Regions from separate parts of the Nonomuraea marmarensis genome, predicted to be linked through region 1. Evidence: riboswitches for the same ligand, from Rfam matches in the RefSeq annotation. Region 1 holds a riboswitch; the other holds the start of a gene.

What was found. A riboswitch is a leader RNA that binds a small molecule or an ion and turns the genes downstream of it on or off. The one in region 1 is predicted to bind cobalamin.
Region 2: it holds a riboswitch for cobalamin, as region 1 does, so the genes downstream of both, ACFLIM_RS25895 (ribonucleoside-diphosphate reductase subunit alpha) here and cobN (cobaltochelatase subunit CobN) in region 1, are expected to answer to the same signal.

Annotation. Positions count from the first base shown of each region.
Region 1 is NZ_JBICRM010000007.1:130,778-135,186, forward strand. It holds gene cobN (cobaltochelatase subunit CobN) at 1-1,919, opposite strand, end outside; cobalamin riboswitch at 1,951-2,158, opposite strand; gene cobG (precorrin-3B synthase) at 2,171-3,397, shown strand; gene ACFLIM_RS13640 (precorrin-8X methylmutase) at 3,394-4,014, shown strand; gene cobJ (precorrin-3B C(17)-methyltransferase) at 4,020-4,409, shown strand, end outside.
Region 2 is NZ_JBICRM010000016.1:122,557-126,965, reverse strand. It holds gene ACFLIM_RS25905 (SAM-dependent methyltransferase) at 1-430, shown strand, start outside; gene ACFLIM_RS25900 (tripartite tricarboxylate transporter substrate-binding protein) at 544-1,485, shown strand; cobalamin riboswitch at 1,490-1,685, shown strand; gene ACFLIM_RS25895 (ribonucleoside-diphosphate reductase subunit alpha) at 1,795-3,951, shown strand; gene ACFLIM_RS25890 (ribonucleotide-diphosphate reductase subunit beta) at 3,964-4,409, shown strand, end outside.

The sequences.
Region 1 (4,409 bases):
ATGAAGTCGTCGAACTCGGTGTCATGCGGCCGGTCCGCCAGCCCGAGGTCGTGATCGAGCCGGGCGGCCTGGATCAGCGTCCAGATCTGCGCCCTGATCGCGGGCAGCTTGGCCGGGTCCATGGCGGCGATCGTGGCGTGCTCGTCCAGGAGCTGCTCCAGCCGGGCGATGTCCCCGTACGTCTCCGCCCGCGCCATCGGCGGCACCATGTGGTCCACCAGCACGGCGTGCGCCCGCCGCTTGGCCTGCGTGCCCTCGCCAGGGTCGTTCACCAGGAAGGGGTAGACCAGCGGCAGGTCGCCGATGGCGGCGTCGGTGCCGCACGCGGCGGACATGCCCGCCGACTTGCCCGGCAGCCACTCCAGGTTGCCGTGCTTGCCCACGTGCACCATCGCGTGCGCGCCGAACTCGGCCGACAACCAGCGGTAGGCGGCCAGGTAGTGGTGGCTGGGCGGCAGGTCGGGGTCGTGGTAGATGGCGATCGGGTTCTCGCCGAAGCCGCGTGGCGGCTGCACCATCACCACCAGGTTCCCGGCCCGTAACGCGGCCAGCACGATGTCGCCCTCGTGCACGAACAGCTCGCCCGGCGGCGGTCCCCAGTGCCGCTCCATGCCGGCGCGCAGGTCCCCGGGCAGCGTGCGGTACCACTGCTCGTAGGACGCGGCGGAGATGCGTACCGGATTGCCCGCGAGATGTTCCTCGGTCAGCCAGTCCTGGTCTTGGCCGCCGGCCGCGATCAGTGCGTGGATGAGCGCGTCGCCGTCCTGCTCGGCCACGCCGGGAAAGCCGTCGCCCAGGTCGTAGCCGGCCTCGGCGAGCCGGGCCAGCAGCCGTACGGTGCTGGCGGGGGTGTCCAGGCCGACCGCGTTGCCCACCCGCGAGTGCTTGGTCGGGTACGCCGACAACATCACGACCAGGCGGCGTTCCTGAGGCGGAGTGTGCCGCAGCAGGCCGTGGCGTACCGCGATGCCCGCCACCCGGGCGGCTCGCTCGGCGTCGGCGACGTAGACGGTCAGCCCGTCCGGGTCGATCTCCTTGAACGAGAACGGCACCGTGATGATCCGGCCGTCGAACTCGGGGATCGCCACCTGGGAGGCGGCGTCCAGCGGTGAGAGGCCGTCGTCGTTCTCCTCCCACGCCTGTTTGGAGGTGGTCAGGCAGAGGCCCTGCAGGATCGGCACGTCCAGCGCGGCCAGCGCGCCCACGTCCCACGCCTCGTCGTCACCGCCCGCGCCCGCGGTGGCGGGACGGGAGCCGCCCGCCGCCAGCACCGTGACCACCAGCGCGTCCGTTTCGCGTAGCGTGTCGAGCAGCTCGGGCTCGGCCGTCCGCAGCGAGGAGCAGAAGACGGGCAGCGCCTGCCCGCCCGCGTCCTCGATCGCGGCGCAGAGCGTCTCGACGAAGGCGGTATTGCCCGCCATGTGGTGCGCCCGGTAGTACAGCACCCCGATCACCGGCCCGTCCTGCCGCCGCGCGACGCGCTGCGACCGTCCCCACGAGGGCGCGGGCGCAGGCGGGGCGAACCCGTGCCCGGTCAGCAGGACGGTGTCGGACAGGAACGCGTGCAGCTCGTCCAGGTTGGCCGGTCCCCCGTGCGCCAGATACGCGTGCGCCTCCGCGCAGACGCCGCCGCTCACCGTGGACAACTCCATCAGCTCGGCGTCCGGCGCCTGCTCCCCACCCAGCACCACCACGGGCCGGGGCCCGGCCAGCAGCGCGTCGAGCCCCTCCTCCCAGGCGCGCCGGCCGCCGAGCAGGCGTACCACCACCAGGTCGGTGCCCTCCAGCAGGGCGGGCAGGTCCTCGACGCCCAGCCTGGCGGGGTTGCCCAGCCGGTAGGCGGCGCCGCCGGCGCGAGCGCTCAGCAGGTCGGTGTCGGAGGTCGAAAGCAGCAGGACGGTACGGCTGTCGCCAGGCACGACGCAATCCTCCCTCGGGGTCCTCGCCCCGGTCGCGGGTGTCACGACGGCAGGAGTCTCCTGGCTCCCGGATCACCACTCACCCCGGCCTTCCCACCCGTCGCCGGGCAGTGGCCTGCGGTGGGGTTCGCTCCCCGGTCACAGTGGCGGGACCGCGCCGGTTTCGCACCGGCTTCCTCCCTTTGCCATCGCCTACCCAGGAGCCTACGGCAGGAGCGACCTCCGTAAGAACTGGCGTTACCATCCTCTTCGTGTCCATACCTGATGTTTCCGGAGCCGACTTTTCCGGACGTGAGCGCCCCGACGCCTGTCCGGGAGCGCTACAGGTACACGAAGCCGCCGACGGCCCGCTGGCCCGGGTCCGCCTGCCCGGCGGCGCGATCTCGCCCGCCCAGCTGCGCGAGCTGGCCGCCTGCGCCGCGGAGCTGGGCTCGGGGGAGATCGAGCTGACCTCCAGGGCCAACGTCCAGGTGCGCGGGTTACGATCGCCGGCCGCCTTCGCCGAGCGGATCGCCGCCGCGGGCCTGCTGCCGTCGGCCGCCCACGAACGGGTGCGCAACATCGTCGCCTCACCGCTCGGCGGCCGCGGCCCGGCGGGGCTGCTCGACCCGCAGCCGCTGGTACGGGCGCTGGACCGGGAGTTGTGCACGCGCCCACGGCTGGCCGAGCTGCCGGGCCGCTTCCTGTTCGCGCTGGACGACGGCACGGGGGAGGTGGCCGGGCTCGGCGCGGACGTCACGTTCGCGGCCGGTCGCGGGCTGCTGCTGGCGGGCGCCGATGCCGGGGTGCCCGCCGGTCCGGAGACCGTGGTCAGCCTCATGATCGCCGCTGCCGAAGCGTTTCTCGACGAGCGAGAGGACGCCGATGGCGGCGCCGCGTGGCGGATCAGGGAGCTGGCCGACGGACCGGCCCGGATCGCCGCCCGCCTGCGCAGCGTCGCGACCGCACCGGCCCTCCCGGCCCCGACGACGCAACGAGCCGGGGTCGTCGCCCAACCGGATGGGCATGCGCGGGGAGCGCGGGGTGGGCGGGCGAGGCAGGCGGCGGGGTTCAGCGCGCAGCGGGACGGCCGCATGGCGCTGGAGGTCGTGGTGGCGCTCGGCCGGCTGTCCGCCGCCCAGGCGCAGGCGCTCGCCGACAGCGCCGGGATCCTCCGACTGACGCCGTGGCGGACCGTCGTGCTGCTGGACCTCTCCCCCGCGGATGCGGACCGCGCGGCGCGGGCGCTCGACGCGGCCGGGCTGGTGAGCGATCCGGCCTCGCCGTGGGTGGGCGTGACCGCCTGCACCGGCCGTCCGGGCTGCGCCAAGGCGCTGGCCGACGTCCAGGCCGACGCGCGGCGCTGGGTGGCGACCCTGGACGGCCCGCCGAAGACGCCCGTGCACTGGGCGGGTTGCGAACGGCGCTGCGGATTGCCGCGCGGCCAGGTCGTACAGCTGATCGCCACCGAAGAGGGATACCAGGAAAGGCAGCAGTGACCGACTACATCCGCGACGGCGCCGAGATCTACCGGCGCTCGTTCGCGACCATCCGCGCCGAGACCGACCTCACCGGGATACCTCCCGAGGTTGCCCAGGTTGTGGTGCGGATGATCCACGCCTGCGGCATGACCGACCTCGTGGCCGACCTGGACTGGTCCCCTTCAGTGGTGGCCGGGGCCCGGGAGGCGCTGCGCCGGGGCGCGCCCGTGCTGTGCGACGCCATGATGGTCGCCTCCGGCGTGACCAGGCGCAGGCTGCCCGCCGGCAACGAGGTGGTGTGCACGCTGGGCGAGCCCGGCGTGCCCGAGCTGGCCGGACGGCTCGGCACCACCCGCAGCGCCGCCGCGCTCGAACTGTGGCGCGACCGGCTGGACGGCTCCGTGGTGGCCATCGGCAACGCGCCGACCGCCTTGTTCCGGCTGCTCGAACTGGTCGCGGAAGGCGCGGGCAGGCCCGCGGCGGTGCTCGGCATCCCCGTGGGGTTCATCGGCGCGGCCGAGTCCAAGCGGGCGCTGGCGGACAGCGATCTGGAGTACCTGGTGGTGCACGGCCGTCGCGGCGGCAGTGCGATGACGGCGGCGGCGGTCAACGCCATCGCGAGCGAGACGGAGTGATGGCGATGACAGGACGGCTGTACGGGGTGGGACTCGGTCCCGGTGACCCGGAGCTGGTCACGGTCAAGACGGCCCGGCTGATCGGCGAGGCCGACGTGATCGCCTACCACGCCGCCAGGCACGGCCGCAGCATCGCTCGTTCCATCGCGTTGCCGTACATGCGCGAAGGGCAGGTCGAGGAGCTGCTGCTCTACCCGTTGACCACGGAGACCACCGACCATCCGGGCGGCTACCAGGGCGCGCTCGACGACTTCTACGCCGACTGCGCCGAGCGGCTGGCCGCCCACCTGGACGCGGGCCGGACCGTGGTCGTGCTGAGCGAGGGCGACCCGCTGTTCTACGGCTCCTACATGCACATGCACAAGCGGCTCGCCCACCGCTACCCGACCGAGGTG
Region 2 (4,409 bases), on a different contig from region 1:
CGTGTTCGTCGAGGCCGACCTGCTCGATCCGGACGAGGTGCTGGCCCGGGTCGGCGGCTTCCTCGACCTGGACGAACCGGTCGGGGTGTTGCTGGTGTCGATCCTGCACTTCCTGCCCGACTCCGCCCAGCCGCAGCGCGCGGTGGCCGTCCTTCGCGAGAGGGTGGCGCCGGGCAGCTACCTGGCGATCACCCACGCCACCACGATGGGGCGGCTGGCGGAGGAGCGGGCCTCGGGCGCGCATCGCGGCTCGTCCACCGGCGGCGCCGACCGCACGCCCGCCGAGATCCGCGCGTTCTTCGGCGACTTCCCGCTGGAACCTCCGGGACTGGTGCAGGCCGTGGACTGGCGTCCCGACCGGCCCAAGCTGGTGGGCGACTGGTCGCTGCCGTCCTCCCTGATGGCGGGGGTCGGCAAGAAAGCCGGATGAATTCCGACTTTTCACGACTTTTCACGACTTTTCGTGATTATAGACCCCCATGTGTGGCTGCCCGTAATGTGTCAATAACCTGGAGTAGTAGGAAACTCCGGGAGGAGAGACACATGCGCCGTCGGCGGTTCTTCGCATGGGGGCTCGGCGTGGCTGCGTGCGCGGCCGGCTGCGGCACGGAGCACGTCAACGTGGGCGCACTGCGTACCCGATTCTCGATCAACCCGGGCGCGCAGCGCTGGGCGCGGGTCTGCCGGGCGTTCTCCGGCGCGGCCCGCGCGGCCGGGTACGAGACGGGCACGGGCACGAAGATCACGGTGACCGGCCTGCCCGCGCTGGCCGCCGCCGAGCTGAACAACGGCCAGACGCTGGCCGACACCGCCACCCCGCTGTCCAGGCTCACCGGCGACGTCGAGGTTGTCGTCGTGCCCGGCAACTCGCTGTTCAAGGACTTCGACGACTTCGGCGCCCACCTGCTCGCCCACCCCGGTCAGACGCTGCTGGCCGGAGGGCCGCAGGGCGAGCCCGACCACCTGCTGTTCGGCCTGATCGCCAAGGGGCTCGGCGCGGACACCCGGCAGGTCGACTACACCGGCTACCCCAGCAGCCAGGAGGCCGTCACCGCGCTGCTGTCCGGCAAGGCCGCGGCCGCCGCGGGACTGTTCTCCGACTGGCGCGCCAGCATCGGCGACGGCCGGGTCAGGGCGCTCGCGGTGTCCTCGGCCGCGCGGGTGCCGGACCTCGACGTGCCGACGCTGCTGGAGTCTGGCGTACGGGTCGACTTCGCGGACTGGGTGGCGGCCGTCGGGCCGGATGCCATGACGGACGACAGCCGCGAGGTGGCCATCCGCATGTGCGAGGAGGTGACCGGCTCGCCGGGCTGGCAGTCGGCCTGCCGGGCGAACGGGTGGATCTCGATCCCGCTCAGCGGGGACGACTTCGAGGCGTGGCTCGGCACCGAGGTCGAGCGCACCCGCGCCGTGCTGCGGGATCTCGGGCTGCTCGACACGACGAGAGCCACAAGATGCGGGATCGGTTGCGGAAACGGCCACTAGATGTAGGATCCTCGTCGTCGCTGGTTCGCCTCTTCGGAGGCGGAGCAAAAGGGAACCCGGTGCGATTCCGGGGCTGCCCCGCAGCGGTGAGCGGGAACGACCGCCGTCATTGAGCACTGGAGCGATCCGGGAAGCGACGGCCAGTAGGAGCGTCAAGCGCGCCCGCGAGCCCGAAGACCTGCCGGCGGCGCCGGGCCACGTGCCCGGCGAGAAGTGTCCAGGGCCTCGAGGGAGGGCCGGGGAGCCGGTGCGCGCCGCCGTGCTTTCGCGTGCCCTCACGGGGGATTCGCTCGCGAGGAGAGAGAGCACGTGACGCAGATCGTTGAGGTTGACCGCCGCCTGGCCATCGAGGAAGCCGCCGCCCGGGTGATCACCGACCCGGCCAACTCCCGGGTCGCCGCCCGGCTGCTGGCCGAGGAGATCGCCGACGAGGCCGCGGGGCACGGAGTCCGCTCGTTCTCCGAGTCCATCGCCGCCACCCACGCCGCCGGGCTGATCCAGGACGGGCTGGCGGAGTTCGTCGCCGCGCACGCCGCCGAGTTGGACGCGTTGGTCGCCGCGGAGGCGGACGGCAGATTTGAATATTTCGGCTTGCGTACTGTTTATGATCGTTACCTGTTGCGCCATCCCGAGACGCGGGCGGTGCTGGAGCGGCCGCAACACTTCTTCCTGCGCGTGGCCTGCGGGTTGTCGGAGTCGGTCGCCGAGGCCGCCGAGCTCTACGCGCTGATGTCCACGCTGTCCTACCTGCCCAGCTCGCCCACGTTGTTCAACGCGGGCGCGCGCCGGCCGCAGCTCTCGTCGTGCTTCCTGCTCGACTCGCCGCGCGACGAGCTGGAGTCGATCTACGACAGGTACGGGCAGGTGGCGCGGTTGTCCAAGTACGCGGGCGGCATCGGCATCGCCTGGACCCGGGTGCGCTCGCGGGGATCCCTGATCAGGGGCACGAACGGCCACTCCAACGGCATCGTGCCCTGGCTGCGTACGCTCGACTCCTCGGTGGCGGCGGTCAACCAGGGCGGGCGGCGCAAGGGCGCGGCCTGCGTCTACCTGGAGACCTGGCACGCCGACGTCGAGGAGTTCCTGGAGCTGCGCGACAACACCGGCGAAGACGCCCGCCGCACCCACAACCTGAACCTGGCGAACTGGGTGCCGGACGAGTTCATGCGCCGGGTGGAGGCGGACGAGCTCTGGTCGCTGTTCGACCCGAAGGAGGTGCCCGACCTCACGGACCTGTACGGGGACGCGTTCACGGCCGCGTACCGGGCTTATGAGGCTTCGGGGCGATTTAGCCGCCAAATTCCCGCCAGGACCTTGTACGGCCGGATGATGCGCACGCTGGCGCAGACCGGGAACGGCTGGATGACGTTCAAGGACGCCGCCAACCGCGCCTCCAACCAGACCGCCCGCCCCGAGAACGTCATCCACCTGTCGAACCTCTGCACCGAGATCCTCGAGGTCACCAGCGACGGGGAGACCGCGGTCTGCAACCTCGGCTCGATCAACCTGGCGGCGCACCTCACGGGCGCCGACGTCGACTGGGAGCGGCTGCGCGGCACCGTCCGTACCGCCGTGCGCTTCCTGGACCGGACCATCGACCTCGGCTTCTACCCGACGCCCGAGGCCGAGGCGGCCAACAAGCGCTGGCGGCCGATCGGGCTGGGCGTGATGGGCCTGGCCGACGTGTTCTTCACGCTGCGACTGCCGTTCGACTCGCCGCGGGCGCTGGAGTTGTCCACGCGCATCGCCGAGGAGATCGCCCTGGTCGCCTACGACACCTCGGCCGACCTGGCCGCCGAGCGCGGCCGGCACCCGTCGTACGCCGACACGCGGGCGGCCGGGGGAGTGCTGCACCCGGACCACTACGTCGCGACGTCGCCGCGCTGGGACGCCGTCCGGGACAAGATCGCCGCGACCGGCCTGCGGAACTCGCTCATGATCGCCATCGCCCCGACCGCCACGATCGCCTCCATCGCCGGCTGCTACGAGTGCATCGAGCCGCAGGTGTCCAACGTGTTCAAGCGCGAGACGTTGTCGGGCGAGTTCCTGCAGGTCAACCGCTATCTGGTGGCCGACCTGCAGGCGCGCGGGCTGTGGACGCAGCGGATGCGGGACGACATCAAGCGCGCCGACGGCTCGATCCAGTCGATCCCCGGCATCCCGGACGACCTCAAGGTGCTCTACCGCACAGCCTGGGAGTTGCCGCAGAAGGCGCTGATCGACCTGGCCGCCGCCCGCCAGCCGTACATCGACCAGTCGCAGTCCCTGAACCTCTTCATGGCCGCCCCCACCATCGGCAAGCTCTCGTCGATGTACGCGTACGCGTGGAAGCAGGGCCTGAAGACCACCTACTACCTGCGCTCCCGCCCGGCCACCAGGATCGCCCAGACCACCGTCGCGGCTCCGGTCGAGGCGGCGGTGGCCTGCTCGCTGGAGAACCCGGAGATCTGCGAAGCCTGCCAGTAAGGAAACGTTCTGATGTTGCTCGACCCCGGCATGGACCTCACCCTGCGCCCCATGCGCTATCCGGACTTCTACGACCGCTACCGCGCCGCCATCCGCAACACGTGGACGGTCGAGGAGGTGGACCTGCACAACGACCTCGCCGACCTGGCCAGGATGACGCCCCAGGAACGGCACCTGATCAACCGCCTGGTCGCCTTCTTCGCCACCGGCGACTCCATCGTGGCCAACAACCTGGTGCTCAACCTCTACCAGCACGTCAACGCCCCCGAGGCGCGCCTCTACCTGAGCAGGCAACTGTTCGAGGAGGCGGTGCACGTGCAGTTCTATTTGACATTGCTGGACACGTACCTCCCCGATCCCGACGAGCGGGTCAAGGCGTTCGCCGCGATCGAGCACATCCCCTCGATCCGCGACAAGGCGGAGTTCTGCTTCCGGTGGATCGACTCGATCGGGAGCCT